4 regions of the Flexivirga alba genome follow, and region 2 is predicted to be linked to each of the others. Evidence: riboswitches for the same ligand, from Rfam matches in the RefSeq annotation. Region 2 holds a riboswitch; each other region holds the start of a gene.
What was found. Region 2 has a riboswitch for S-adenosylmethionine ahead of ACFQDH_RS08370 (MetQ/NlpA family ABC transporter substrate-binding protein). Riboswitches for the same ligand answer to the same signal wherever they lie in the genome.
Positions count from the first base shown of each region.

Region 1: another riboswitch for S-adenosylmethionine. It lies ahead of metX (homoserine O-acetyltransferase MetX); the one in region 2 lies ahead of ACFQDH_RS08370 (MetQ/NlpA family ABC transporter substrate-binding protein).
Region 3: another riboswitch for S-adenosylmethionine. It lies ahead of ACFQDH_RS12410 (aminotransferase class V-fold PLP-dependent enzyme); the one in region 2 lies ahead of ACFQDH_RS08370 (MetQ/NlpA family ABC transporter substrate-binding protein).
Region 4: another riboswitch for S-adenosylmethionine. It lies ahead of ACFQDH_RS12830 (bifunctional o-acetylhomoserine/o-acetylserine sulfhydrylase); the one in region 2 lies ahead of ACFQDH_RS08370 (MetQ/NlpA family ABC transporter substrate-binding protein).

Region 1 is NZ_JBHSWH010000001.1:2,615,369-2,622,772, reverse strand. Features, by position in the region: gene ACFQDH_RS12905 (RNA polymerase sigma factor) at 1-257, opposite strand, end outside; partial or broken gene ACFQDH_RS23905 (universal stress protein) at 547-926, opposite strand; gene metX (homoserine O-acetyltransferase MetX) at 1,015-2,181, opposite strand; SAM riboswitch class IV at 2,217-2,376, opposite strand; gene ACFQDH_RS12885 (DUF4192 domain-containing protein) at 2,460-3,506, opposite strand; gene ACFQDH_RS12880 (YkvA family protein) at 3,596-3,964, opposite strand; gene ACFQDH_RS12875 (EcsC family protein) at 3,967-4,662, opposite strand; gene ACFQDH_RS12870 (sulfurtransferase) at 4,737-5,645, shown strand; gene ACFQDH_RS12865 (SufE family protein) at 5,696-6,127, shown strand; gene ACFQDH_RS12860 (hypothetical protein) at 6,182-7,404, shown strand, end outside.
Region 2 is NZ_JBHSWH010000001.1:1,715,887-1,723,290, reverse strand. Features, by position in the region: gene ACFQDH_RS08395 (NADH-quinone oxidoreductase subunit C) at 1-49, opposite strand, end outside; gene ACFQDH_RS08390 (NADH-quinone oxidoreductase subunit B) at 65-655, opposite strand; gene ACFQDH_RS08385 (NADH-quinone oxidoreductase subunit A) at 663-1,073, opposite strand; gene ACFQDH_RS08380 (SGNH/GDSL hydrolase family protein) at 1,266-2,138, opposite strand; gene ACFQDH_RS08375 (NUDIX hydrolase) at 2,300-2,704, opposite strand; SAM riboswitch class IV at 2,864-2,992, shown strand; gene ACFQDH_RS08370 (MetQ/NlpA family ABC transporter substrate-binding protein) at 3,083-4,057, shown strand; gene ACFQDH_RS08365 (methionine ABC transporter ATP-binding protein) at 4,054-5,124, shown strand; gene ACFQDH_RS08360 (methionine ABC transporter permease) at 5,121-5,783, shown strand; gene ACFQDH_RS08355 (GNAT family N-acetyltransferase) at 5,913-6,869, shown strand; gene ACFQDH_RS08350 (isocitrate lyase/PEP mutase family protein) at 6,872-7,404, opposite strand, start outside.
Region 3 is NZ_JBHSWH010000001.1:2,508,434-2,515,837, reverse strand. Features, by position in the region: gene ACFQDH_RS12430 (ATP-binding protein) at 1-852, shown strand, start outside; gene ACFQDH_RS12425 (response regulator transcription factor) at 849-1,526, shown strand; gene ACFQDH_RS12420 (hypothetical protein) at 1,516-2,229, opposite strand; partial or broken gene ACFQDH_RS12415 (FtsK/SpoIIIE family DNA translocase) at 2,255-4,791, opposite strand; SAM riboswitch class IV at 5,140-5,252, shown strand; gene ACFQDH_RS12410 (aminotransferase class V-fold PLP-dependent enzyme) at 5,301-6,689, shown strand; gene ACFQDH_RS12405 (endonuclease/exonuclease/phosphatase family protein) at 6,667-7,404, opposite strand, start outside.
Region 4 is NZ_JBHSWH010000001.1:2,603,449-2,610,852, reverse strand. Features, by position in the region: partial or broken gene hrpA (ATP-dependent RNA helicase HrpA) at 1-2,560, opposite strand, end outside; gene ACFQDH_RS12840 (hypothetical protein) at 2,492-2,779, shown strand; gene ACFQDH_RS12835 (serine protein kinase RIO) at 2,790-3,647, opposite strand; gene ACFQDH_RS12830 (bifunctional o-acetylhomoserine/o-acetylserine sulfhydrylase) at 3,950-5,272, opposite strand; SAM riboswitch class IV at 5,343-5,459, opposite strand; gene ACFQDH_RS12825 (GNAT family N-acetyltransferase) at 5,523-5,924, shown strand; gene ACFQDH_RS12820 (ribbon-helix-helix domain-containing protein) at 5,971-6,135, shown strand; gene ACFQDH_RS12815 (hypothetical protein) at 6,132-6,896, shown strand; gene ACFQDH_RS12810 (GNAT family N-acetyltransferase) at 6,847-7,404, opposite strand, start outside.

The DNA.
Region 1 (7,404 bases), 900 kb from region 2:
GTGGTCTTCTTCGCGGCAGACTTCTGGCTGGTCCCGCGTCGGGTCGTGGTCGTCGCGACAGCGCGGGCCGCGTGCTCGGAGTCGAGCGTCACGGCGATGCCGTGCTCGTCAAGGGCGCGCAACACGGTCTTCATCCGGTTGGGCGCGATCTCACTGGCTTCCAGAGCATCCTTGAGCTGCGAGCTGTCGATCGAGCCGCTCGTTTGGCCGGCTGCGATCAACTGCTGCAGAGCCGGATGCGCGAACTCCGCCGGCAATGCCGGCGCTCCGGGGTCTTTGACACGGGGTCCACTAACTACCTTCCGAAACTGTCGGCCCGTGGTGCACGGACACCACTATGTTGCCGTCCGGGGATGACGGCTGACCGAGGTTGGGGGTTTCGAAGCGACCGTTTCCCGGGCTGGTCCGGCTCGGTTTCGTGCGCTTCCACACCATTATAAAACGATTCGGGGCGCAGAACATTCCATCGGCCCCTGATCGGCAGGTCTACGACGCGTCTCCTGACGACGAAAACCGTTGGTGCAAAACAGATCCGACCCGAATGGGTCACTCCGCAGGTTTGACCGCGAGCACCGGACAAGCGGCGTCGAGCAGGATCCGCTGGGCATTCGCACCCAGGATCAGCTTGCCCACGGGTGACCGCCGGCGCAACCCGATCACCAACAGGTCCGCCGACTCCTCGTCGGCGATGCGCAGCAGCTCGTCGGTGGCGTCCTCGGTCGGCCTCAGAGTGCGTACTTCGTAGCTGACGTCCTGGTCGGCCAACTCTTCCAGCTGGGCGCGAGCATCGGGGTCTGGTCCTGCCCGTCGCTGTGCGCGGAGTCCAGCACGATCAGCGGAGTCTGCCGGACGGCGGCTTCGGCGGCTGCCCGACGCAACGCGGCAGCGCCTTCCTTGGTCGGCACGTATCCCACCACGACAGCCACTGCGCGCTCACCTCTTCCATCGGATGTACCGCCGACGCTACCGGACCACGGCCGTGGGCGGGTCGTCGGCGACGTGACCCGAGTCACCTCAACCCGCGACCGGCACCGCCAGGCGGTGCCGACGCGCGTCGGCAACCGTCTCGGACACGATGGCGGCGATCTGATCAGTCTCGATGAGGAAACCGTCGTGGCCGTGCCGCGAGCGCATCAACCGCAGCCGGCCGTGGCCGTGCGCCGCGACGATCTGCTCGGACAGCGCCACCGGGAAGAGCCGATCGGAGTCGACCGCGGCCACCCGCAACAGGCCCGGGTAGCTACCGAGCACCTCGGTCAGGCTGCCTCGCCCACGTGTCACGTCGTGGCTGGCCATCGCAGCGGTGAGGTGGACGTACGACCCGGCGTCGAACCGCGCGACGAGCTTGCCTGCCTGATGATCCAGGTAGCTCTCGACCGCGAATCGGCCGTCACCGAGCGGGTTCTCGTCGGTTTGCGGACGGATGCCGAACCGGGTGTTGAACTCGTCGGCGCTGCGGTAGGTCGCGTGAGCGATGCGTCGGGCGATGCCCAGCCCGTCACTGGGTATGACGCCCGTACCGTAGTAATCGCCCCCGGCATACCCGGGGTCGGAGGTGATGGCGAGGGTCTGCGCCTGGCCCCAGGCGATCTGGTCGCCCGTAGCCTGCGCGGCGCTGGCGATGACCAATGCGGCGTGGGTGCGCTCCGGGAAACCGGTGACCCACTCGATGGCCCGCATGCCGCCCATCGATCCACCGAGCACCAGGAACCACGCGTCGATGCCGAGTGCGTCGGCGACCGCCGCCTCGACGGCGACCTGGTCACGGATGGTCGTGCGCGGGAAGCGGGAGCCCCACGGCGAGCCGTCCGGGGCGAGCGAGCCGGGTCCGGTCGTGCCGCGGCAGCCGCCCAGCACGTTGATCGCGACGACATACAGGTCGTCGGTGTCCAGCGGGCAGCCCGGGCCGATCAGATCGGGCCACCAGCCGGCGGTGGGCTGACCCGGACCCGGCTCTCCGTCGACGTGTGAGTCGCCGGTGAGGGCATGCTCGACGAGGACGGCATTGTCGGCGTTCGGCGACAGCCGGCCCCAGGTCTGGAAGGTGACGACGACCTCCGGCAGGTGTTCGCCGTTCTCGAGTCGCACGTCGGTCAGCCGGATGGCGCGCGCGTCCGGGTTGCTGTCCTGCGGCGGCGCGCACCACTGCGTCGCAGGTGTCACAGTGCGTATGGCGGTCATCCGGCCCACTCCTTGGGTGCCCCTGGGGCTCGCCGGCCCCGCGCTTGCCGACCGGCGTGCGCGGTCGACCTTGTCCTCACCCGGGGCACCCCACCGCGGTGGAGGGTTGCCGCCCAGCCAGCCGGGGCTGTGTTCGCCTAAGGAGTTGGCCACCCGTCGGGCGGTCACTTCCAGCGAACGCTGGGACTCATGACAGGTATGACGGTAGCAAAAATCGGGCGTCGGCAAAAAGTCGTTGTCCACTCTGCGGAGCAGCGATCAGGGCCGTCCTGCTCCGCTCAGGCGGAACGCTGCTCGCCGCTGTGCGGACGCAAACCACCTCGCAGCGCGGCTGCGAACAGCTGCGCCAGCCGACAGTCCGGGTCGACGGCGAGCGCACGCTCGACCGCGAGCATGGCCAGCACACCACTGCCGGTCGTCCATTGAACGCCCGCGATCAGCATCAGCACCGGCACACTGTGCTCACGCGGGATGCAGGCGACCCACTCCCCGAGGCGTCCGGCCACGTCCGAGACCGGATCGTCGAAGGTGGCTTCGTCGCGGGCATGCAGCGGCGCCGGACCCAAGTCGTAGTGCTCGTCGAGCTCGTCGGGCAGGACCTGCTCCGGCGACAGGAAATCGGGCATCAGCCAGGCCAGCACGTAGTCGCGCACCGTGATTCGCGCGACGGCCGCGGTCGCGGCGGCCAGCACCTCGACGGGCAGGCAGTGCACGTCCTTCTCCGCCCTGCACAAGATGCGTTGCAGCGCATCGGCCCCCTCAGTGTCGGGCTCGTCGGCGGCCGCGCAGCGCTGGCTCCGGCCGGACAGAGCTCTCCCCACCGCTTGAGCCACCAGCGGATGTCGTATGTCGAACCGACGGCCAAGCTCGTCACGACTGGACGCCGGCACCACGCCGCGCAACACGTGCTCGGCGACCGGCGCCACACGGGCCGCCTCCGGGACCTCGACCAGCTCATGCGGGCAGCAACCACAGGCGCACTGCTCCGCCCGCCACTGCACGCCGTGAACGCTGGCGACGTGGGAGACATCGACACCGAGATCGTCCAGCTCCCAGCGCAGCACGTCGACGAAGTCGCGGTCCCCCTGCATGAATCCGCCGTAACACAGGACGATCAACTCGTCCGGGCGAGAGCGCGCGACGCCGGCCGCCATCTGGCGGGCCGCGTCGACCACGTCGAGCTGAGCCGGGCGGTTCAGCCGGGCGGTGATCGCCAGGCGTCCCTCATGGATGCCGACCAGCGCCAGCGAGTCGGCGGGCAGGAAGCCGAGCTCGTAGGGCAGGAGGGCGATGATCTCGCCGATGCCGCTCACAGTGGATGTCATGCACCGCAGCGTGCGGTGGGTGACCGGTGTCGGCATACCCCCTCAAGTGCCGGGTGTGGAGGACCGCCCACGGCAAGAAGGGATGTGGATCAGGACAGGCGCTCGCCCTTGATCGTGGCGCCGCGGCGCTTCTCCCACTCGAGGAACTGATCCGTGTCATGGGCCAGTGTCTTGGCCAACCAGGCCAGCACGACCGCGTCGTCGGCGAGCCCGATGACGCCGAGGAGAGCTTCCGGCAGCAGGTCGACCGGCGAGACGACATACGCAGCGGCTGCGGCGAGCAGGCCAAGATGTCCGGCGCTCACTCCGCCGTATTCGCCGCGGGCGACGGCCTTGGTCATCCGCGGCAGGCACGCGACGCGCACCGCGATGGCCGGGCCGCCGGGCTCGCTGACGTCCTGCAGCGCCTGCGAGACGCGGCGCATCGCCGACCAACGCACGTTGGGCAGGCGGGGCATGGTCAGCGTTGCCCGGAGCGCAGGGCACGACCCGTGGCCGGGAATTCGCGCTTGGCACCCTTGGCGATGCGGCCGAGCAGGAACGCGTCGAGGCCGGCGCCGATCACCCCGCCGGCGACCGGGATGCCCTTGCCGAGCTTGGTGAGCAGCTTGTCGCCGAGGTGGCTGACCAGCCGGAAGCCGACCGCCTTGTTGACGACCATGACGGCCGGCGGCGGCAGCTGGTTCGCGGCCAGATTGGCCAGCCGTCCGGTGCTGACGACACCGGCCTTCTTGAGCAGATCGTCGGCGTCACCACCCACCAGCGTCAGGAGTATGGCGGTGCGCGTGCCCTGGTCGGTCAGGTCGTAACCACGCAGGTGGGCGATGGCCGCGACCATGCGCGTGTTGAGCAGGTAGAACCCCACCAGGTTGACCGGCAGTGCGACCGCCATCGTGACGAATCCGCCCAGGCTGGTGACGAATCCGGCGCTGGCGGCGAGCCTGCGGTGCTGGCTGATGACCTGGTCGATCGCGCGTTCCGGGTCCGACGGATAGTCGTGCAGCGCTGCCTGTGCGACGTCGCGGGCACTGTCGAAGCCGGCCTTGCCGTCGATGCCGACCGTCATGAGCCGCTGCGAGAGGCTCAGCGCGGTGCTGCCGAGGGGGCCTTTGTCGAGCGGGACGGGCTTCGCGCTCTTCTTCTTCCTGTCGAACATGCGCCCATCCTGCCAGTCGCCCACACGCCATACGCACTGTCGGCGCGCCATACCCGACCGCGTAACGTGGCGTTATGGCGTTCCCCACTGACAACAGCCCCGAATTCGCCGACTATGCGCACCCCGAGCGCCTCGTCACGACCGGATGGCTGGCCGACCAGCTCGCCGGCGACCACCCCGATCTGGTGGTGCTGGAGTCCGACGAGGACGTGCTGCTCTACGACACCGGCCACATCCCGGGCAGCTTCAAACTCGACTGGCACACCGATCTCAACGACCCGGTGACCCGTGACTTCGTCGACGGCACCGGCTTCGCGAAGGTCATGTCGGAGCGCGGCATCGGCCGCGACACCACCGTGGTGATCTACGGCGACAAGTCCAACTGGTGGGCGGCATACGCACTCTGGGTGATGACGCTCTTCGGCCACGAGGACGTTCGGCTGCTCGACGGCGGTCGCGCCGCGTGGATTGCCGAGGACCGCCCGCTGACCCGCGAGGTGCCGACCGCGCAGCCGGCCGACTACCCGGTCGTCGAGCGCAACGACGCACCCGTCCGCGCCTACCAGAGCGACGTGCTGGAGCACTTGGGCAAGCCGATGGTCGACGTGCGCTCCCCCGGCGAGTTCAGCGGCGAGCTGCTGCACATGCCCGACTACCCGCAGGAGGGTGCGATGCGCGGTGGGCACATTCCCGGCGCACGCTCGGTGCCCTGGGGGAAGGCGGCGCAGGAGGACGGCCGGTTCAAGAACCGCAAGGACCTCGAGGACCTCTACCTCACCGAGCAGAAGCTCGACGCGGGCGAAGACGTCGTCGTCTACTGCCGGATCGGCGAGCGGTCGTCACACACGTGGTTCGTGCTGACCCACCTGCTGGGCTTCGGCAACGTCCGCAACTACGACGGTTCGTGGACCGAGTGGGGCAACTCTGTGCGGGTTCCGGTTGAGCAGGGAGCTCCGACCGAGCAGAGGACACGAACGAAGTGAGGCCCGGAGACGAGGGAAGAGGAGCGACAGAGAGTGGGTGCACCGAAGGCATGAGCGAGTTGCCCGCGCCGCTAGCCGAGCTGATCGAGGAATTCGAGGCCGTCGGCCCCAAGGATCGACTGCAGTTGTTGCTCGAATTGAGCGAGGACCTGCCCGAGCTTCCTGCCCGGTATGCCGATCAGCCCGACAAGTTGGAGCAGGTCCACGAGTGCCAGTCGCCGCTGTTCCTGGCGGTGGAGTTGACCGACGGCGACATACATCTCTTCTTCGACGCACCGCGTGAATCGCCCACCACACGGGGTTTCGCGGGGATCCTGCACACCGGTCTGGACGGCCAGCCCGCGCAGGCCGTGCTCGACGTTCCGGATGACGTTCCGTTCAAATTCGGACTCGCCGAGGCGGTGTCCCCGTTGCGAATGCGCGGAATGGTCGCAATGCTCTCTAGGATCAAACGGCAGACTCGGGCGCTGCTGTCGGACTGATTCGTCGGCGCGCGCGCTCAGGATATGAAATCGACATGCGTTAGGTTGCGCCATATGAATTCCCTGGGGAACAAGAAGCTCTTGGCGGTGCCCGCGATCGTCGCGGTCATCGGCCTCGTACTCCTGATCATCGGGCTGCTGAGCGGCTCGACCGTCAAGCTCACGCAATTCAGCAGCGGCAGCAGCCTGTCGATGAGCGGCGGCTTCTCGGTCTACAGCCCGACCGCCGCCGATCGCACGGCTGCGATCTGCAACCTTGACGGTAAGACCCTGCCGCGACCGACGAAGGATTTCTCGGTCAGCGCCTCCGGCACGAAGTACTACGAGATCGCACGCAGCTCGCAGGACAAGGGCACGGTCACCTGCTCCAACAACGCCGGCAAGCTGTATGCCGGTGATCGTGCCGACAAGATCGGCGGTGGCTTCCACACTCTCGGCATCGTCCTCGGCGGCATCCTGCTGGTGCTCGGCCTCATCGGTGTGATCGCGCTCTTCCTGCTCGGCAAGAAGAAGGGTGGCTCGTCCGCGACCCCGGATCAGGGACCGCAGGGCGGTTACGGCCAGCCGTATGGCCAGCCGGGCTACGGCCAGCAGGGTCAGCAGGGCGGCTACCAGGGGTACGGCCAGCAGGCGCAGGGTCAGCCGGGACAGCAGCAGGGTGTTTACGGCCAGCCGCAGGGCCAGGCCGGTCACCCGAGCACCCCGTCCCACGGCCAGCCGGCAACGCCGCAGCAGGGTTACCAGCAGCAGAGCTACCAGCAGCAGCAGGGACAGTCGCCCTACGGTCAGCAGGGCCAGGCTCAGGGTCAGTCGCCCTACGGTCAGCAGGGCCAGCAGGGCCAGTACCCCTACGGCCAGCCACAGGGTCAGTCGCCCTATGGTCAGCAGGGACAGCCGCAGGCGTCGCCTTATGGTCAGCAGCCGCAACAGGGCCAACAGCCCTCGCCATACGGTGAACAGGGTTACGGCCAGCAGGGTTACGGTCAGCAGCCGACCGGCCAACAGGGTCAGTCCCCTTACGGTCAGCAGCCACAGCAGGGTCAGCAGGTTGCTTACGGCCAGGGCGGACAGCCGCAGGGTCGGCACTCCTCGCCATACGGTGAGCAGCAGGGCCAGCAGGACTTCAACAACGCTCCCACGCAACCGGTTTCGTCCGACGAGGTCAACCAGGGCAGCGGCACCGAGCAGCAGGGCGCGTCGCAACTGCCGGGCTCGCCGCAGGCTCAGCCGCCGCAGCCGGAGCCGTCGTATGGCGCCGGCCAGGACCGCTCCGAGGC
Region 2 (7,404 bases):
CCTCGCCGCGGACGCGCTCCAGGGTGGCGAGCCACTCCCCTGCTCGCAACTGACGGCGGGGACCTCATAGGTCTCGTCGGTCACGCCTTTTCCCCTCAGCGGGAGGCGCGACCAGTGGACGGCTCACCTCGGCGGCCGAGGCCTTGCGCCCGGCATACCCACCGAGCTTGGTGCGCAAGCCCTTGGTCTGCAGCCGCTCGTCGGCGATCTGTTGCTGCAGCACCTGTATGCCGTGCAGCAGCGCCTCGGGACGCGGCGGGCAACCGGGCACGTAGACGTCGACCGGGATCAGCTGGTCGACACCCTTGGTGACGCAGTAGGAGTCCCAGTAGGGACCGCCGGAGTTGCTGCAGGCGCCGAAGCTGATGACGTATTTGGGCTCGGGCATCTGGTCGTAGAGGCGACGGACGGCGGGTGCCATCTTGTCGGTGACGGTGCCGGAGACAACCATCAGGTCAGCCTGGCGAGGGCCGGGCGCGAAGGGGATCACGCCGAGCCGGATGAAGTCGTGGCGGGCCATCGACGCGGCGATGAATTCGATGGCGCAGCAGGCCAATCCGAAGTTGAAGACCCACAGTGAGTAGCGGCGACCCCAGTTGAGGACGATGCGCATCGGCTTCGGTGCGACGGCCTGGCCGACGCCGACACGGGGCATGGGTAGGTCAGTGGTCACTGGTCTGGTCCTCCCTGTCGGCGGCACTGTCCGACCACGTCAGCATGCCGCGCCGAGCGGCGTGCAGCAGGCCGACGAGAACCACCGCGATGAAGATCGCCATCTCCACCAGGCTCGCGACTCCCAGATCGTGATCGCGCAGCACCAGAGCCCACGGGAAGAGGTAGACGGCGTCGACCGCGAAGACGACATACAGGAACGCATAAGTGATGTACCGGAAGTGGGTCTGCGCCCAGCCGCCGCTCGCCGGATCGACGCCCGACTCGTAGGTGGTCAACTTCGCCAGGCTCGGTGCGCTGGGCGCCAACAGCCGCCGAGAGGCCATCGCGGCAACGAAAAGCACCGCTCCGGCGACACCGACGCCGAGCAGCACCAAGTAACCGGTCACTCCCGAGGACACCCGGAGAGCCTAACCAGCAGGCGGGGTCTCGTGCGTGAGGCTCTCCCGGAATGGACGGTACGTCCGGTCTGCAGCGCCGTTTCGGGCATCCTGAGCGCGCCGAGAGGTCGATAGATGTCGTGAGAAAGCTCGCTCACAGCATCTATCGTCCTCTCGTGCTCAACTCCGTCTGTGCCGCCCGGCAGACTTCGGTCAGAGGCCGAGCCGGGCGACGTACTGGTCGGCGTATGCCTGCTCGCCCGCGGCGTTCGGGTGGACCGGCACGTAGTTCGTGCCCCAGAGCGCGGGTTCGACCCACCGAGTGCCGACCGGCTTGCACGCGTCGTGACCGACGGTCGGGGCGGACATGTCCACGTACGTGGCCCCCGTTGCGGCTGCGGCGCGCTGCACCGCACTGTTGAGCGTCGCCTCGATCGAGTTCACGTAGGCGACGTCACCGGATGCGATGGGCATCACGGCGAAGCAACTCGAGTTGTCCGCCGGCATCACGTGCGGGTAGCCGGCGATCGCGACCCGGGCATTCGGCGCCTTTGCCCGCACGGACTTCAGGGCGGAGACGAGGTTCGGGTAGGTGGAGTTGGTGATGCTGTTGGCGAAGCTGTCGCCATACAGCGTCTTGCAGGGGCTGCCGAACCCGAGCGTCGCCATACCCGCACTGCCACACGCAGCGATCATGTTGATGAACGTGTTGTTGTCGTTGCCGCCGATCGTCAGGGTGACCAGATCGGTGGAGGTGCTGAGCGCGTTGAGTTGCGGTGCCACGACGCCGAACTGCTTGCCCGCGAAGTCAGCAGTCGTCGCGCCACCGCACGACACATCAGTGAGCGCGAAACCCTTGGCCGCGGCGATGACGTGCGCGGAGTTCAGCGATGACTGGGTGCACAGGGGCGTGGCATCCGACAGCGGAAGGATGCCGGAGCCGGCGCTGTAGCTGTCGCCCATCGCGACGTAGTTGAGCGGAGCCGCTGAGGCGATGGCTGCCGGCGCGGCGAGTCCGGCGGATGCGACAACGGCTGCTGCGAGTGCGACAGCGGCCCGGCGACGTTGGTGTTTCAAGGGATTCACGGGTCATCCGATCGTTCGAGATCATGCAGGGGCAGGAACTGCAAGGGGACCGTGTCGTCCGGACGACACCCGCGGACGACGCCACAACGGTTGTGACGCACAGCACGCAGGGGCAACTGTGGAGCACAAGTTACCGGCCGGTCAAGACCCTCGGCGCCCGATCAGCGACCAGCACGCAAGGCTGGGAACACGCTGAGCGCGAGCAGCGGCGCGAGATCGGCCGGCGCCTCGGAAGACAAGTCTGGCCAGCGCAGTTCGGCGATTTCGGCGGCAGGCGCCGCCACCGGAACATAGGCGTGCTCGTACACCGTCGCGGTGACTGTGTGGCCGGGCTCGTTGGCGGCATCCGAGCTGAACGTGCCCACCATGCGCAGGTCGTCGGCCCGCACCTGTATGTCGAGCTCCTCACCGACTTCTCGAACGGCCGCGTCGACGGCGTGCTCGCCCGGCTCGAGCTTGCCGCCGGGGAACATGAACATCTCGGTGCCTGACTTTCGGACCGTCAGCACCCGGCCTTCGGGATCCCGGAACACGACAGCGCTGACGACGATCTCCGAACCGGGCACACGCCGAGGCTACCGAGGGTTTGGCGACGGGAAGGACTCGAGTTCCGTCGGCCCGATCAGTCACGGCGGCCCGCCTGCCACGTACGTGAGCCAGGTCACAACGTGGTAGCAACGCTACCGATTTTGACTTATCCGGTAACTACTCCTTATGTTTGAACCAGTCACGAGTCCCAGCGACAAGCCCTGGCTTGCTGGGCGGCAACCCTCACGCACGTGGCGGGGTGCCCCAGGTGAATGACTAGGCCGCAGTGCGCAATCCATCGATTTGCAGTGCGGCAAGCACGGCAGTTCCCCATTGCCCGTCCGCTCGCCGATCGCGTGCGGACGAGTTCGAGCACGGCCGGGCGCATTCGTCATACCAGCGACCCTGAGGACCTCATGCCTGACAAGAACATCCCCGATCCGTCCAACGTCCCGTCCCTGCCGGACCGACCGACTCTGCCGCCGCGTCGCACCCACACCCGACGCAGCTGGATCGGCGCGGCCGTCGTCGGCCTGGTGGTCGGCGGCGGGGGCGGATTCGCAGCCGGTCGCTCGTCGTCCGACAATTCAACCTCCGGCACGAAACTGACCACGGTGAAGATCGGCGTCACCGACGCGGATCAGGACTACTGGACGGTCTTCAAGAAGCTTGCCCGCGATCGCGGCATCAAGGTGCAAACCGTCAACTTCTCCGACTACACCCAGGCGAATCCCGCTTTGGCACAAGGACAACTGGACCTCAACCTCTTCCAGCACCTGGTCTTCCTCGCGACATACAACGACCAGTCCCACGAGACGCTGACCCCGGTCGGATCGACGTATGTCGTGCCACTCAGCCTCTACTCCCGCAAGCACAAGTCGGTGTCGTCGATCCCGGCCGGGGCGAAGATCGCCATCCCGAACGATGCGACCAACCAGGCCCGGGCGCTGCTGGTGCTGCAGAAGGCCGGGCTGCTGAAGCTCAAGGGCGGCGGAAATATCCTGTCGACACCGGCGGACGTCGACAAGGGCGCATCGAAGGTCCAGGTGACCCCGGTCGACGCGTCGCAGACTGTGACGTCACTGTCGTCCGTCGACGGCGCGGTGATCAACAACAACTTCGCGCTGGACGGGAAGCTCGACCCGACGTCGGCGCTCTACTCCGACGACCCGAAGTCGGCGACCGCGCAGCCCTACATCAACGTGATCGTCGCCCGGGAGCAGGACAAGGACAACCCGACGTATGCCGAGTTGGTCAAGCTCTACCAGGACCCGCGCGTCTCGAAGCTCGTCGTCGCCGAGTCCAAGAACACCAGTGTCCTGGTGCGCAAGCCGGCTGCTGCCCTGCGCAAGCTGCTGACCGGTCTGGAGAAGACGGTGGCCTCGAAATGACAGCGACACTGGGACAGACCGTTGAGCCTGAGTCGAACTCGGCGGATGCATTGGTCCGACTGGACGCCGTCAGCAAGGTCTTCGGTAAGGGCGACGACCAGCACCGAGCGCTGTCGGACGTCGACCTGGACATCCGCCGCGGCGAGATCTTCGCGGTGATCGGCTACTCCGGTGCGGGCAAGAGCACCCTCGTGCGGTTGATCAACGGACTGGAGAGAGTCAGCTCGGGCACGGTCACCGTGGACGGGGTCGACATCACCAGCCTGAGCGGAAAACCGTTGCGCGCCATACGACGTCGCATCGGGATGATCTTCCAGCAGTTCAACCTGATGCGATCCCGGACCGTCTTCGGGAACGTCGCCTACCCGCTGCAACTCGCGGGTTTGAGCCGCGCCGAGCAGGAGGACCGGGTGGCCGAGTTGTTGTCGTTCGTCGGCCTGCTGGACAAGGCATGGGCCTACCCGGAGGAATTGTCGGGTGGCCAGAAGCAGCGCGTCGGCATCGCCCGGGCTCTGGCCAGCGAGCCGGACCTGCTGCTCGCCGACGAGTCGACGTCGGCGTTGGACCCCGAGACGACCCGCGACGTGCTCGCCCTGCTGCGGCGGGTCAACGAGGAGCTCGGGATCACCATCGTGGTGATCACCCACGAGATGGATGTGGTGCGAACGATCGCCGACCGCGTTGCGGTGCTGGACGCCGGACGGGTCGTCGAGGTGGGCGCCGTCCGCGACATACTCGGCGCTCCGCAAGCCGAGACCACGCAGCGCTTCGTCGCCGCGACGGTTGGCAATCGGCCGGATGCTGGCCGTTTGCAACAACTTCGGGACACGTATGACGACACGCTCGTCACCGTCGCGGTGAGCGACGAGCGCGCCTTTGGGTCGGTCCTCAGCGCCGCAGCGCGTGACCACGGGGTCGACTTCGAGATCGTGTATGGCGGGATCACTGACCTCAAACACGAGTCTCTCGGGTCGTTCACGCTCGCGTTGCGCGGACCGGACGCCGGAGTGCGCGCGACGGTCGAGGCGTTGAACGCCGCGGGCATCGTGGAGGGGACGAAGCGATGACCACAGACTGGTCGACCTTGTGGCCGACGTTCCAGACCGCGATCTGGCAGACGCTGCTGATGGCGGTCGTGACGATCCTGATCGGCGGGATCCTCGGACTGATCCTCGGCGTCGCGCTCTTCACGACGCGCGGCGGCGGACTGATGGAGAACCGCGCGGTCAACGCTGTGCTGAACGTGCTGGTGAACATCGTTCGCCCGATCCCGTTCATCATCTTCGTGACCGCGGTCGCTCCGCTGACCCTGCGTGCGATGGGATCGACGATCGGCACCAAGGCGGTGCTCTTCCCGCTCGTCATCGCGGCAACGTTTGGAGTGTCTCGCATCGTCGAACAGTCTTTGGTGTCAGTGGATCCCGGTGTCATCGAGGCTGCCGAATCGATGGGCGCGGGACCGGCGCAGATCGTCCGGAGCGTGCTGGTGCCCGAGGCGCTGGGTCCGCTGATCCTCGGCTACACGTTCATCTTCGTCGCAGTCGTCGACATGACGGCGATCGCCGGAGCTGTCGGTGGCGGCGGACTCGGCGACTTCGCGATCACCTACGGCTACCACCGGTTCGACTGGGCAGTCACCTGGGTTGCAGTGGCGGTGATCATCGTGCTGGTGCAGCTCGCGCAGTTCGGTGGTAACGCGTTGGCGCGCAGGGCGCTGCGCCGCTGATATATATCCGTTGCTGCGGCCCTGCGCCGCTTCCTAGAGTGGAATCCCCGACGAGAGAAAGGAGGCGGCGATGACCACTCCACCGGCCGGCCTCCGGAAGCAGGCCGGTTCCTGAACTCGAGGAACTCCATGGCAATCCCAACGACTCTGCATTTCTACTCGCCCACCACCGACGTGGAGGCGATCGATCTCTTGGCGTCGTCACCCACGCCGTTCGATTCACCGACGCAACGTCGTCTCCGTACCGAGCTCCATCTGCTCGACGCGTTCGGCACCGGCCGCCGCCGCCCCGAATGGGTATGGGCCGTTCGGGACGACACCGACAGGCAACTGGGCGTGCTGGCCGCACTCGGCGCGGACCAACCGTCCGATCAGGCCTACGTGCTCGACATCTTCGGGCTGCCCGACGACCCGCAGGTGGCGCTCTCACTCACCGCCCGCGCCACCTCGGCCGTCCTCGCAGCCGGCGCAGAGGAAGCGTGCATCTACGCGCCGCCAGGGACGACCTACGACGCCCCAGCGCTGCGGTTGCTCGCCGACGCGCTCACCGGCGCCGGCTGGCGCTTGTTCGTGGAGCGCCGACACTACGAATTCGAACCGCCGGCGGGCCTCGGTGACGGTCCGACGACGGAGCTGTCGTTCACCGGGGTGACCGACCCCGGTGATCCTGCCCTCGCCGCGTGTCACCGGGAGGTCATGCGCGAGACACTGGACGCCCACGACGCCGATCGCATCACCCGACTCGGTTTCGAAGCTGCCTGCGAGCAGTCCCTCGCAGATCTGTTGGAGGCAGACCCGGTCGAGTGCATTCACTTGGCACGCAACGCTTCCGGTGCAGTCGTCGGCATGGTGTCCGGGCGCGTGTTGCCGACTGGGCGTGCCTTCGTGTTGTTCGTGGGCACAACGCTGGAGCATCGCGGTCACGGCTACGGACGTCAGCTGCTCGCCTGGCAGACCCGCCGGTTGCTCGCCGAACGAGCCACCGTGCTGATCGCCGACACCGACAACGCGAACCTTCCGATGGCACGAGCGTTCGCCGAGGTCGGCTGGCCGCAGACGGAGACCCGGATCGACCTGCGGCGCTGACATCAGCCGAACAGGCTGTTCATCTCGCCCCAACTGCGTGGCCCGGCCAGCTCGTCATACGTGCCGACCTCGAGAAGTTCGCGGGTCGCCCGCTCGACGTGTCCGAAGATCGCGCCGGCAAGTGACGACCCGGCCGACACCCGCCACGCTCCGGCCTTCTTCAGTGCAGGGATGGCCGGAGCGCCGGGACCGGTCAGGATGTTCACCGGTGCGTCGATCGCATCGGTCAATCGCGTCACCTCGTCGAGGTCGGTCACTCCCGGCACGAAGATGCCGCTGGCGCCCGCGTCGAGGTATGCCGCCGCACGTGCCACGGCGTCGTCGAAGTCGGCGGCGCCGAGCAGGTAGCCGTCGGTGCGGGCGTTGAGGTAGAGGTTCACGCCTGCTGCCTCTGCCGCTTCACGGACCACCCGCACCCGATCGGCTGCCTCGTCGGCGGGCCGCAGCGCGCCGTCGAACGCGTCCTCGAGATTGACGCCGACCGCTCCGGCCTCGATCACCAAACGCGTCGTCTCGGCGAGATCCGCTGCGCTGT
Region 3 (7,404 bases), 790 kb from region 2:
CTGAGTCGGGTGTCGATCGACGACGAGCACCAACTGGTGCTCGACGGCGATGTCGTCGATGCGAGCCAGCAGCGGCTGATGGAGGCCTATGCGAGCGTGGCGGCCGCCATACTCCACCGCAACGAGTTGGCGCGACAGGCGGCCGCGGCGGCAGGGCTGGCGAAGGACAACCGATCACGTGCTGCCTTGCTCGCGGCCGTGTCCCACGACCTGCGCACTCCGTTGTCGGCGATCAAGGCGGGGGTGTCCAGCCTGCGCAGCACCGACATACAGCTGTCCGCCGCCGATCAACGAGAGTTGCTGGAAACCATTGAGGGAGCTACCGATCGGCTCGACGGCCTGATCGAGAACCTGCTCGACATGTCACGCATCCAGTCGGGCAGCATCACGGCCCGCACCGATGACGTGCTGGTCGCCGATCTCCTCGCGATCACCCTGCGTTCGCTGAGCGCACCCGAACGCGTGCACGTCTGGCTCCCTGACCCCGAGATCAGCTGCGTTGCCGACACCGGCCTCGCCGAGCGGGTGCTGGCGAACCTGCTGGAGAACTCGCTGCGCTATTCCCCGGGTCGGCAGGAGGTCGTGCTGACCGGTGAGCGCCTCGGCAAGTGGGTCGAGATCCGGGTGATCGACCGCGGCCCGGGCGTGCCGGAGTCCCAGCGCACCGGCATCTTCGCGCCCTTCCAGCGGTATGGCGACAGTCCTCGCGGCGACGGGGTCGGCCTCGGACTCGCCGTTTCCAAGGGACTGACCGAGGCGATGGACGGCACACTGGAGGCCGAGGACACCCCTGGCGGCGGCCTCACCATGTGCGTGCGATTGCCGGTGACCGACCAAGGAGCGACCGGATGACGAAGGTTCTGGTGGTCGACGACGAGCCGGCCCTGGTGCGGACGCTCAGCATCAACCTGCGAGCCCGCGACTACGAGGTCACGCATGCCTTCGACGGTCGCACCGCACTGCAATGCATCGCCGAAGACGCTCCGGACGTGGTGGTGCTCGACCTCGGCCTGCCGGACATCGACGGCGTGGATGTCATCCGGCGGATTCGGCGCACCAGTGAGCTGCCGATCATCGTGCTGTCGGCCCGGCACGACTCCGACGACAAGGTCGAAGCACTCGACGAGGGCGCCGACGACTACGTCACCAAACCGTTCGGCATGGACGAGTTGCTCGCCCGGGTCCGTGCGGCGGTCCGCCGCCGGACCGTCAGCACCCCGCACGCGGATCCCGTCCGCACCGCGCACTTCGCACTCGACTTCCCCGAGCGAATCGCGCTGCGCGACGGGGCGCCGATGAGGCTGACGCCCACCGAGTGGCATTTGTTGGAAACATTGGCGATTCAGCCCGGACGTCTCGTGAGTCAGGCCGAGCTGCTGCGGGAGGTGTGGGGTCCGGGCTACGAGAAGGACACCCACTACCTGCGGGTGTATGTCGCAGGCCTACGGCGCAAGCTGGAGCCGGACCCCGCGGTGCCGCGCTATTTGCTCACGGACCCCGGCCAGGGTTACCGCTTCAACGTGTGACGGGCTTACGTCTCAGGGCATGCACGATGACCAGCACCAATGCCGCGACCCAGCCGAACATCACACCCCAGAGCACGCCGGTGTTGAGATCGCTCTGCCAGGCGGCGTTCTGTGACGAGCCGTGCCGCGCGATCACGCCGGCGACCGGACGGGCAACCCCTCCCGCGATGACCGACGCCATCCACGCTGCGAGGAAGAGCGCGAAACCTCCTGTGCCGGCGCGGGTCGACATCGCGGCGGCCATCATCAGCAGCACACTGATCACGAGGACGATCAGCACGCCGACGACGAACGCGGTCGTCAGGTCGCTGCCGCCGCCGGACGGCCACGGCAGCATGTTCAGGTGGTAGGTGATGAAACCGAGCGGCTTCGTCGGGTCGATGCTCGAGTGGTTCTTGAGGATCTGGTAGCCCGCGTATGACGAGGCAGCGGCGACGATCGTGGCGACGACCGCACCGATGATGGCTGCCGGGAAGCCGCCCGAGCCGCGGTCGGTCGGGAGCATCGGCGCAGCGTACGGCTGGGCCTGACCCGTCGGCCGGTAACCGCCGCCGGCCGGCGGATAGGCGCCACCACCCTGCTGCGGCTGCTGCTGCTGCTGGGGTCGATACGCGGATGGCGGCGTCGAATCACCTTGACCGGCAGGCCGATAGCGATCCCCGTCGCGATGGATCTCCCGGGTGCGATCGTCGTCGTCGGTCATTGTTCGCCCTTCACACGAGCGAGTGTCAGTCGCCGCGGTTGGTGAGTTGCCACGCGTCCTCGCTGCCGTCCGAATCGCCATCCGCCGCAGCGTCATACGGCTGCTCGGCGGCTGGCGGGTCCTCGCCCCGCAGCAACGCCAGCGTCGTCGGCAGGTCGTCCGGTCGGATCAGCACGTCACGCGCCTTCGAACCCTCCGACGGCCCCACGATGCCGCGGCTCTCCATCAGGTCCATCAGCCGGCCCGCCTTGGCGAAGCCGACCCGCAGCTTGCGCTGCAACATCGATGTCGAACCGAACTGGCTGTTGACGACGAGCTCGGCCGCCTGCAACAGCAGGTCGATGTCATCGCCGATGTCCTCGTCGATCTCCTTCTTCGGAGCCGTCACCGCCACGTCGTCGCGGTAGGTCGGCTTCAGTTGCTCCCGGACGTGCGCAACGACTTCCTGGACCTCGGTCTCGGTGACCCAGGCGCCCTGCACTCGCATCGGCTTCGAGGTGCCCATCGGCAAGAAGAGCGCGTCACCCTGACCGATCAGCTTCTCCGCACCGGGCTGGTCCAGGACGACGCGGGAGTCGGCCAGCGACGATGTCGCGAACGCCATACGGCTGGGGACGTTGGCCTTGATCAAACCGGTGACGACGTCGACCGACGGCCGCTGCGTCGCCAGCACCAGGTGGATGCCGGCCGCGCGCGCCAGCTGGGTGATCCGGACGATCGATTCCTCGACGTCGCGCGGCGCCACCATCATCAGGTCGGCGAGCTCGTCGACGATCACCAGCAGGTAGGGATAGGGCTGCATGACCCGCTGGGACCCCGGAGGTGGCGTCACCTTGCCGGCGCGCACCGCCTTGTTGAAGTCGTCGAGGTGCTTGAAGCCGAACGCCGCGAGGTCGTCATACCGGGTGTCCATCTCGCGGACGACCCACTGCAACGCCTCCGCGGCCTTCTTCGGGTTGGTGATGATCGGTGTGATCAGGTGCGGAATGCCCTCGTATGCCGTGAGTTCGACGCGCTTGGGGTCGACCAGCACCATCCGGACCTCGTCCGGGGTCGAACGCATCATGATCGAGGTGATCATGGAGTTGACGAACGAAGACTTACCGGCGCCGGTCGCACCGGCGACCAACAGGTGGGGCATCTTCGCGAGGTTCGCGATGACGTAGCCGCCCTCGACGTCCTTGCCGACGCCCATCACCATCGGGTGCTCGTTGCCCCGTGCCGCGCCGCTGCGCAGGACGTCGCCGAGGCTGACCTTCTCGCGGTCGGTGTTGGGGATCTCGATACCGATCGCGGACTTGCCGGGGATCGGCGACAGGATGCGCACGTCGGCCGACGCCACGGCATACGCGATGTTCTTCGACAGCGCCGTGACGCGCTCGACCTTGGTGCCCTGGCCGAGCTCGACCTCGTAGCGCGTGACCGTCGGGCCACGGCTGAACCCGGTGACCTGCGCATCGACGCCGAAGGAATTCATCGTGTCGGTGAGCGCCTCGACGACCCGGTCGTTCGCAGCCGACCGCGACTTCGGGGGCTGCCGGGCTTCAACAGGTCGTTGCCCGGCAGCGTGTAGGTCACGTCGCCAGCCAGCATGAGCTGCTCGACGCGTTGCGGCAGGGGCGTGGTCGGAGGAGCCTGCAGGGGCGCCACGCTGATCGACTCGGGCGGAGTCCCGGTCGTGCCGGGCAGCGGCATCGCCTGGGTCCCGTCGGCGGGCGCGGCCTTCTTCTCGTCCTTCGGCGCGTGCTCGGCGCCGTCGACGTTGTAGACCTCGCTCGTGCCCGGATCCTTCTCCCCCGGACGCAGGACACGTCCGCTCTTCGTCCGCCGCGGCACCACCGTGGCGGCCTGCTCGAACGGCTCGTCGCCATCGAGGCTCGGGTCGAGCTCGTCGTTCTTGGCCTTGCGACGACGCTTGCGCTTGCCGCCATCGATCTGGTCGCCGTGCAGATCCTGCGCCACCGCGTCGACTGCCTCATCGTCCTCGGCATACGGGCCGCCGTGCTCGAAGAGCCGGGCACGCAGCTGCGCGAGGCGCTCAGGGATCATCGTCACCGGCGTCGCGGTCATGACCAGCACGCTGAAGATGCCCAGGATGAGCAGCAACGCCATCGCACCGGCTGTGTGCACCGCTGCCACGAGCGGACTGCTGGCCAAGAATCCGATGATGCCGCCGGCGCCGCGCAACGCGTCGGTCTCGCTCGGCTGCGGGATGTCCTTGGCGATGCTCGTGACACCGCAGACCGCGATCGCGAACAGCGCAAGCCCGACCATCACCCGGTTGGTGGCTTGGTCCCCGCGCGGCGAGCGCATCAGGTGGACACCGATCAGGACGAGGACCAGGGGCAGCACGAGCGCGCCGAGACCGAAGGTCCCCGCGACGATGGCGTGTATGACGTCACCCGCCGCACCGGTCAGCCCCCACCATTCGCGGGCAGCGATGACGATGGCCGCGGCGATCAGCGCGAAGCCGAGGCCGTCACGCCGCAGCTCCGGCTCGAGATCGCGGGCCGAGTGACCGACTCGGCGCGCTGCACCGCCGGCGACGTGTGCGACACCCATCCAGGTGCCGCGGGCCGCGCGAAGCGGGAACGGCAGTCCACCACCGGCCGGCTTGCCGCCGGCCCGGGCCTTCGCGCCGGTCGCCTTCTTGGCGGGCGGGCGCGTCGAAGTGCGCCCCGACGCGGGTCGGGAGCGCGAACCGGCTCCGCTCGACCCGGATTTGCTTCGGGTCGCGCGCGCGGTCGTTGTCGACGAGGACGGACGGGTAGCCACGAAAACACCGTACGCGACAACCCCATCCGCCCCATGGGAAACACGCCGCAAGCGCCGACAGCAGCACGACACGCCTTCCCACTCCGCGGGACAGGTTTGACGACGTCGCGGGGGCTGCGGCTACATTTGTTCCCAGGTCATGAGTCTCAGCGTCAAGCCCCGGCTAGCTGAGCGGCAACCCTCCACCGCGGTGGGGTGCTCCGGGTGACGACCGGGCGGACGTGACAACACGTCGGCAAGCGCGGATCGGCCCTGCACGTGCCCTCGTCGATCCCTGATCGGCCAAGGAGCAGCCGTTGAGCATCATCAGCATCGACCCTGAGCAGGACGCCACAGAACAGCACGAGACCGCCCGGCAACTGGGCGTGCCCGCCGCCGGGACCCACCGCAAGCGGAAGGCCGCCGACGGCCTGCCGAGGACGGTGTCCGCCGATCTCGGCGTGCCGACCGTGCACCACACCGTCACCGACTACGCCAACTTCGATCACGGCGCCACCACGCCGGCGCTGGTCGCTGTCGCAGAGGCCGCGGAGCAGGTGCAACGCCGCTACGGGTCCGTGCACCGCGGCGCCGGCTACGCCAGCCAGGTCACCACCGGCTGGTTCGAGGCCGCTCGTGCGCAGGTCGCGGACTTCGTGGGAGCCCGCAGCGGCGACGAGGTCGTCTTCACCCGCAACACCACCGACGCGCTGCGACTGCTCGCCCACTGCCTGCCGCGGGACACCCAGGTCTTCGCCTGGGAGTCGGCGCATCACGCAGCGCTCCTGCCGTGGGCGCAGGACCGCACCACCCGACTGCCTGTGCCGACGAGCGAGCAGCACGCCATACAGCTGCTGCGCGAAGCGCTCGAGAGATCGCCCGAAGGCGAGCGCCTCGTCGTGATCACCGGCGCCTGCAACGTCACCGGCGAGATCTGGCCAGTGACCGAACTCGTAGCTGTTGCAAGGGAGTTCGGGGCAAGAACTGTCCTGGACGCCGCGCAGTACGCACCGCATGTCGAGATCGACCTCGACGTGCTCGGCGTCGACTGGGTCGCCTTCTCCGGCCACAAGCTCTATGCCCCGTATGGCGCGGGCGTGCTCGCCGGACGCAGCGACTGGCTGGACGCCGCGGAGCCCTACCTGCCGGCCGGTGGCGCCACGTCCCGGGTGCACCACGACCACACGCAGTGGCAGTTGGGCCCGGCCCGCCACGAGGGCGGCACCCCGAACGCCGTTGGTGCCATTACGATCGCGGCGGCCTGCGCGACCTTGCAGACGCACCGCGCGACCATCGGGGCGCACGAGGCGCAGCTGCACGGCCGACTCCGTGCCGGACTGGCCGCCATCGATCGGGTCAGCATCGTCGAGGTGCTCGGCGACCGGCCCAACGTCGGCGTCGTCACCTTCACGGTCGAGGGTTATGACCCGTCGCTGGTCTCGCAGGTGCTGGCCGACGAGGACGCCATCGCGGTTCGTGACGGCAGGTTCTGCGCGCATCTGTTGTGCGACGCCGTCGTCGGCGACGGGGCGTGCGCCATACGCGCGAGCCTCGGTCTGGCCACCAACGGTGAGCACGTCGACCGGCTGGTGGCGGCGGTCCGGCGACTGGTCGAGCACGGCCCGGCGTTGTCCTACGTGCACACCGACGAGGGCTGGTCGGCTCCGGCCGACCCACGCGACCTCAGCGAGCCGCTGCCCTGGTGACCGGCTCGAAGCGCAACCTGGCCCAGTAGCCGCGGTGGTCGGTGCCGCTCACGTCGATGGTGCCGTCGGCCACGACACCGAAGCCGCGGGTCAGCACGTGATCCAGCTGGATGAACGGCGGAAGCCACGCGCCGCGGGGCCAGGTCCGCGTCCAGCCCGAGCCGGTCGCGCGACTGCTGTCGGTCAGCCCGTCGGCGAGTTCGCGGAAACCCGGCATCGCCGAGGACGCGTTGAAATCGCCGGCCATCACCAGCGGTTGCTTCGCGGGCAGCTCCGCACGCCATCGGGTGAGTGACCGCAGCGCGGACCGCCAGTCCGGCACGATGTCCGGCAGCGGTGCCGGCGTGTGCACCGCCCGCAACCGGTAGGCGCCTTGCGGCGTCTGCACCAGCACGTCAGGAATGCTGGGGAAACGGCCCGCCGGGTGCGCTGCGATGAGTGTCACCGGATGGTTGCTGCGCACCACGGTGCCCCTGATCCCGGGCTCGGCGCTGCCGGCCTGGTGCGGCAGCACGCCGTCCAGTCCGTGCCGACGCAGCGCAGTCAACTCCTCGGGCGTGCACTCCTCGAGCACGAGCGTGTCCACCCGGCGCTCGCGTGCTGCCGCAACGACCTCGGCCGCGTTCGCGTGGCCGTACTGCAGGTTGAGGGTCAGCACGACCTCGTCATGCGGCCCGGCCGCCACCGTGTCGCTGCGCACCGACGCCATACCCAA
Region 4 (7,404 bases), 890 kb from region 2:
TTGGGCAGCGCGCGAATCAACGCGGTCACCAGCTCCTCGCGCACGCCGGGCACCAGCCAGTCGAAGCCGTCGTCGACGACCTGGTTGAGCTGCTCCAGGGGCAGGTGCACGGTCACGCCGTCGGCATCGGAGCCGGGCTCGAACTGGTAGGTCAGCCGCAGCTTCAGGTCACCCTGGCGCCAGGTCTTCGGGTAGTCGGTCGCGTCGACCGCATCTGCGTCGTCGCGCAGCAGGATGTCCTCGGTGAGCGTCAGCAGCTTCGGGTTCGTGCGGTGCTCGGTCTTCCACCAGGTGTCGAAATGCGTTGCCGACACGACGTTTTCGGGGATACGCGCGTCGTAGAAGTCGAAGAGCTCCTCATCGCCCACCAGCAGGTCTCGCCGCCGGGCGCGTGCTTCCAGGTCGGCGATGCGGGCGACCAGCGCACGGTTGTCCCGGAAGAACTGGTGGCGGGTCTCCCAGTCGCCCTCCACGAGCGCATTGCGGATGAACAGCTCGCGGCACAGCTCCGGGTCGACGGTTGCGTAGGAGACCTGCCGGCCGGCTACGAGGGTGACGCCATACAGGGTGACGCGCTCGGCGGCCATCACACTGCCGCGCTTGCGCGACCAATGTGGTTCTGCGTATTGCCGTTTCACCAGATGTATGGCGAGCCGCTCGGCCCACGCCGGGTCGATGCGTGCGTTGGTGCGCGCCCACAACCGGGTGGTCTCGACGAGTTCGGCGGACATGACGTAGTCGGGCTGCCGCCGGAAGAGTGTCGAACCCGGCTGGATCGAGAAGCGCGCACCGCGCGACCCCTGGTAGTCGCGCTTGTCCGGGTCGCGAAGGCCGATCTGCGACAGCAAACCCGCCAGCAACGCCTGATGTACGGCGTCCTCCCCCGCGGGGTTGTCACTAGCCGTCAGGTCCTGCTGCTTCGCGATCCGCTTGAGCTGTGAGTGCAGGTCCTGCCACTCCCGGATGCGCAGGTAGTGCAGGTATTCGCGCTTGCACATGCGACGGAAAGCGCTGCTGGACAACGTGTTCCGTTGTTCCTTCAGGTAGCGCCACAGATTGAGCAGGCTGAGGAAGTCGCTGGTCTCATGCTTGAAGCGAGCGTGCGACTGGTCGGCCTGTGCCTGTGCGTCGGCGGGGCGTTCGCGCGGGTCCTGGATCGACAGGGCGGCGACGATGACCAGCACCTCCCGCAGCGAGCCGTTCTCGGCGGCGGCGACCAGCATGCGCGCGAGCCGCGGGTCGATAGGCAGTGCCGCGATCGTTCGCCCGTATGGCGTCAGGCTGCGACGCCGGTCAGTGCCCCGTTCCTCTATCGCGCCGAGTTCTTGCAGCAGCCGCACTCCGTCGGTGATCTGCCGGGAGTCGGGCGGCTCGAGGAACGGGAAGCGCGCGACGTCACCCAGGCCCAGCGAGGTCATCTGCAGGATGACCGAAGCCAGGTTGGTGCGCAGGATCTCCGGCTCGGTGAAGTCGGGTCGCGCGTCGAAATCGTCCTCGGCATACAGCCGGATGCAGACACCGTCGGCGACGCGCCCGCAGCGACCGGACCGCTGCCGCGCCGAGGCCTTCGAGATCGGCTCGATCGGCAGCCGCTGCACCTTGGTCCGCTGGCTGTAGCGGGAGATGCGGGCCGTGCCGGTGTCGACGACATATCGAATGCCCGGGACGGTCAGCGAGGTCTCGGCGACGTTGGTGGCCAAGATGATTCGCCGTTTGCCGGATCGCTTGAAGACGCGGTGTTGCTCTGCCGTCGACAGCCGCGCAAAGAGGGTAACACCTCGGTGCTCGGCAGGTCCAGGGCGGTCAGCGCGTCGGCCGCGTCGCGGATCTCTCGCTCGCCCGAGCAGAAGACCAGCACATCCTGCGGCCCGCCGTCCGAGCGCGCTTCGGTCCACAACTCGGTGACGGCGTCGGTGATGCCGGTCACTTGGTCGACATCCACCTCCTGCTCACCCTCGAGGCGGACCAGCGGTCGGTAGCGCATCTCCACCGGGAAGGTGCGGCCGGACACCTCGATGACCGGCACCGGTGGGTTTCCGTCGATGGTGAAGTGGTCGGCGAACCGCTGCGGGTCGATGGTGGCCGAGGTGATGATCACCTTCAGGTCCGGTCGCCGCGGCAGCAGCTGGCGCAGGTAGCCGAGGATGAAGTCGATGTTCAGCGACCGCTCGTGCGCCTCGTCGATGATCAGCGTGTCATAACGGCGCAGGTCGCGGTCGCGCTGCAGCTCCGACAGCAGCACGCCGTCGGTCATCACCTTGATCAGCGAGTCCTTGCTGGTGTGATCGGCGAATCTCATTTGATAGCCGACGGTTTCGCCGAGTGTGACGTCCAGCTCTTCGGCGACCCGCTCGGCCACCGAGCGTGCTGCGATGCGTCGCGGCTGGGTGTGCCCGATCAGCCCGTCGAGGCCGCGGCCCAGCTCCAGGCAGATCTTCGGCAGCTGGGTGGTCTTGCCCGACCCGGTCTCGCCGGCGATGACGACCACCTGGTGATCGCGTATGGCGGCCGCGATCTCGTCCTTGGCGGCGCTGACCGGCAGCTGCTGCGGGTAGGTGATAGCCGGGACGAGCGTGCGCCGGTGCTCGCGGCGTGCTTCGAGCTGCTCCGGTGTCTCGCGCGGCGTTCGACGGCCACGCCCCCGTTGGAGCCGCCACCGCGCCCGGCACGGCCACGGGACCGGCGGTTGGTGGGCGCGGAGGAGTCAGGTGTGGTCATGGTGATCTCGCCCATTGTCGCAAACGCCTGCGGCATACGTCGCACGCATTTCACCGGCTAACACGCCTGACCTACACGGCGCGCGCCACGACCTCCCCGAAGAGCTCCTCGCCGTCGACCTCCAGGCCACGCGCGCGAAACCACGTCGCAACGTTGGTGCAGTCGCGCTGCAGCATCTCCATGCCGTGCGGGTTGGCGAAGAGATCGACGGTCTGCGGCAGGTCGATCATCACCAGCCGCTCCCCCGAGACCAGCAGGTTGTATGCCGACAGGTCCCCGTGGACGCAGCCGAGCGAGGCCAGTCCACCGATGGCATCGGACAGCTGGGACCACAATGATTCCAACAGCTTTCGGTCCGGCCGGGTGCCTGCCAGTCGCGGTGCAGGCGAGCCGTCGCTGCCCAGGACCAGCTCCATCAGGATCTCCGTCCCGTCGATCTGCACGGGATAGGGCACCGGCAGTCCGGCCTGGTGGAATCGCACCAGCGACTCCCATTCGGCCCAGGCCCACATGCCGGCCGCAACGGACTTGCCGAAGGTGGTGCTCTTGGCCATCGCGCGGGCTTCCCGGCCGCCCTTCTTGGGCAGCTTGCGACCGTCGGTGTAGTCGGTGTTGCGGTGGAAGGTCCGGTGCGCCGAGTCACGGTAGCGCTTGGCCGCGAGCACAACCGCGCGATCGTCCAATGGTGCGGAGCGTTCGAGCAGGAAGACGTCGGCTTCCTTGCCCGTCTTGAGTATGCCGAGCTCGGTGTCGACCGCGGCGTCGTCGGTGATGATCCAGTCCGGCCAGGGCTGCGGCCCGCGGCTCAGGGGCTGGCAACTCCCCCAGGTCGACCAGCGCTGGTCGTCGTCCAGCTCGCCGACCTGCTGGTAGCCGAAGGTGAAACGGTCATCAAGTGCGGAGGAGGCTGTCTCCGGGTGTTGCGTCATACGTGAAACTCCGATCGAGGAAGAGCCTGAAAGCGGGCAGCGTGCCCTGTCCTTCTGCCATCACTGACTCCTCTCCTCGGTGCGGACGAGCACCCCACGAAGTTTCTCCTCCGCTGCGCTCCTCCGAATACTTCGCGGGGACCCCGCGTAAGTCTGTGCCGCCGGTGCGTGTGCGACAACCCTCATGGTCAGCGCGGGATCCCGTCAACCGATTTTCTGATTGACCGGACCCGTAATGCATTGAGCGGACCCGCAATCGCGTTGGATTGCGGGTCCGCTCAATGCGGTGTGGGTCCTCTCGCTCAGCCCTTTGCTGCGGTGAGGCCCTGCTCGAGGTCGGCGAGGATGTCGTCAATGTGCTCGATGCCGACCGAGAGGCGAACCAGCCCTGGGGTCACGCCGGCCGCGAGACGGTCCTCGTCGGGACCCTGCGAGTGCGTGGTCGACGCCGGGTGGATCGCGAGCGACCGCACGTCGCCGATGTTGGCTACGTGCGAGTGCAGAGTGAGTGCCTCGACGAACTTCTTGCCCGCCTCGACACCACCGGCGATCTCGAAGGCCAGCACGGCTCCGGCGCCGAGCGGTGTGTATTTCTGGGCAAGTTCGTAGTATTCGTTGCCCGGCAGCGATGCCCAGCGCACCGACTCGACCTGGTCCTGGTCCTGCAGCCACTCGGCGACCTTGCGGGCGTTCTCGACGTGCCGCTCGACGCGCAGGCTGAGCGTCTCGATGCCCTGCTCGATGAGGAACGCGTTGAATGGCGACACGGCCGCGCCGAGGTCGCGCAGCAACTGCACGCGCGCCTTGAGGATGAACGCCAGGTTGGCCCCCAGCGCACTGCCGACGCCGAGGTCCCGTGCGTAGACCAGGCCGTGGTAGGACTCGTCCGGAGTGTTGAAGGAGGGGAACTTCTCCGGGTCCTTGGCGAAGTCGAAATTGCCGCTGTCGACGATCACCCCGGCGATCGAGTTTCCATGTCCGCCAAGGTATTTGGTCGCCGAGTGGATGACGATGTCCGCGCCGTGCTCGATCGGGCGCAGCAGGAAGGGCGTCGCGATCGTGTTGTCCACGACGAGCGGCACACCGTGGTCGTGCGCGACCTTGGCCACCAGCTCGATGTCGAGCACTTCGGACTTCGGGTTGGAGATCGTCTCGGCGAAGACCAGCTTGGTGTTCGGCCGGATCGCCGCCTCCCAGCTCGCCGCCTCGCCACGGTTCTCCACGAAAGTGGTTTCGATGCCGAGCTTGGAAAGCGTGTGCTTGAGGAGGTTGAACGTGCCGCCATACAGACTCGGGCTGGCAACGATGTGGTCACCGGCCTGGACGATGTTGAGGAACGTCAGCGTCTCGGCGGCCTGCCCGGAGGAGACGAGGAGTGCGCCGACGCCGCCCTCGAGGTCGGCGATGCGCTTCTCGGCGACGTCGGTCGTCGGGTTCATCAGTCGGGTGTAGATGTTCCCGAATTCCTTGAGCCCGAAGAGGTTTGCGGCGTGCTCAGTGTCGTTGAACGCGAAGGAAGTGGTCTGGTAGATCGGCAGCGCCAGCGACCCGGTGGTCGGGTCGGCGGTCTGACCGGCGTGGATCTGCCGCGTCTCGAAGGACCAGTTGGGGGTGACGTCGCTCATGATGACCTTCCGTGCTCGATCGCCGAACACGACGCGCGCGCCATGATCGGCGGCGGACCCACACTCGTGATGCCCGCGCTTGCCACCCGGCGATCTGCACCGGTGGCCTGGTCCTCACCCGGGGCACCCCACCGCGGTGGAGGGTTGCCGGTCAGCGAGCCGGGGCTTGACGCTGACACTCATGACCTGGTCGCGATACTAACGCGGCCCACTCGTTGATACATAACCGTCTCTATCCGTGGACGCCTCAATGCGTTATGTACGGCGAGCACTCGCCGCCGGACCGGCGGACGCCTGCGTCCTGGCCGCCCGCGCCGAGATGCCTGGCCGCACACGCCTGGTCGGGTTCGGCTACTGGCGCCGGTATTCTCGATCAACCCTGCGACCGCAGGCGGACCTCGAACGCTTACCAATGGCAACCGAATTCAGCGGCCACGGCATCGGTCGAGCGCTGGTCCGGGAGTTGATCCGCACCGCCCGCGATGCGGGGTGCGAACAGCTCACGATCGACTTTCGCGGCGACAACCACGGCGTCGAACGGCTCTACCTGTCCGAGGGATTCACCGAATACGGCCGGCTGCGCGACTTCGTGGCGCCTGCGGCACGCCGCTTCGACAAGGTCTTCCAGGTCCTCGACCTGCGTCGGCCATGACTCCGACGCCCTTGACGACCGTTAGATCGTATTCTAGATTGCTAGCATGCCAGCAAGCGATAAGACACAGTTCAACGTGTATCTGCCTCCCGACCTGATCCGCGCCGTCAAGCACCGCGCGATCGACGACAACCTGAGCCTCTCGGCGCTGGTCGAGCGGGCGCTACGTGACTACCTCGACCACAACCTCGACCAAGGAGCGACCCGATGAGCCTGACCGTGCAACCGATCCGCTTCACCGACAACCTCGACGAGATGACCCGTCTGCTGGTCGCTCTCGGGTTGTCGGTCAGCATCACCAGCGATCAGGGCGGGTGGGTCGTGCTCGCCGGCCGCACTGGCACTGTCGGACTGCACAGCGCCGCGCAGTCCGCCTCCGGCGCGAAGCAGGGCCAGAGCAGCCTGTCGTTCGAGACGGACGCACTCGAGGAACTCGCCCGACAGTTGACCGCAACAGGCTTCGGTAACGCCGATCACCCCGACGAATCCATGGTGTATGACGAGGCCTACGGCCGCGCGATCACCATCACCGTGGGCGACGACGAGCTGACCATCAACGGCCGGTCCGACGATCTCTACGGCTACTCGAGCACGGGAGTCCAGCCGGGCGTCGGTGACCTGCGAGTCACGCCGATCCGGTTCGTCGACGACCAGACCGCCGACCGGCGCCTGCTGGAGTCACTCGGCTTCTCGGTCGTCGGCGAAGCTGACCCGGCCTTCACCCAGCTGACACTCCCCGATCCGGGCGGCGTCGTCGGGCTGCACCACATCTACACCGACGAACTCCCAGTTGTGCCAGGCCCTTTCGCCATACAGCTCACGTTTGAGACCTCCGCTCCGTTGCCGGATATCGTGCAGCGCGCGCGGGCGGCCGGTGCCGCGGCGAAGCTGAACGAGTCCGAGTTCGGCGACTTCGTGACGATCACGGACGCCGATGGCCAGGAGATCCAGGTACACGCGACGTCGGCGTGACGGCTTCCGCTGGAGCGCCCTTGTCGTGGTTGCGATCGCCGGTCGACCGATCCGGGTCATCGGGATCCGCCCGGTCACGAAGGTCGGCAACACCGCTACTGAGCGTGACGTCCTCGCACTGGTAACCGAGAGCGCCATACAGGCTCAGTGCAGCGGTGTTGGCGGCGCCGGTCGAGAGCCGGATCCGCCGAAGCCCTCGCGCCGAAGCCCATAGCTCTGCCGCTCGCACGAGTTGCCTTCCTACGCCTTGCCTTTCGAGGTCGGGACGAATCACGAGCTCGCCGATGTAGGCGTCTCGCTCCCCGGTCCAGTGAGTGTCTTCAGTGACCGCGACGAAGCCGACGACATCCGCGCCCTCAGCCGCGACGTAGATCATCAGCTCCTCGCCGACCTTGTCGATGTCGCCGGAGACCCACGAACGCACGGCTCGCAGCACCAGCTCCGGCGCGCGCCACGAAGCAACGCCGACAGTCAGCCGATCGGCGAGCTCGAGGACCGCACCACGATC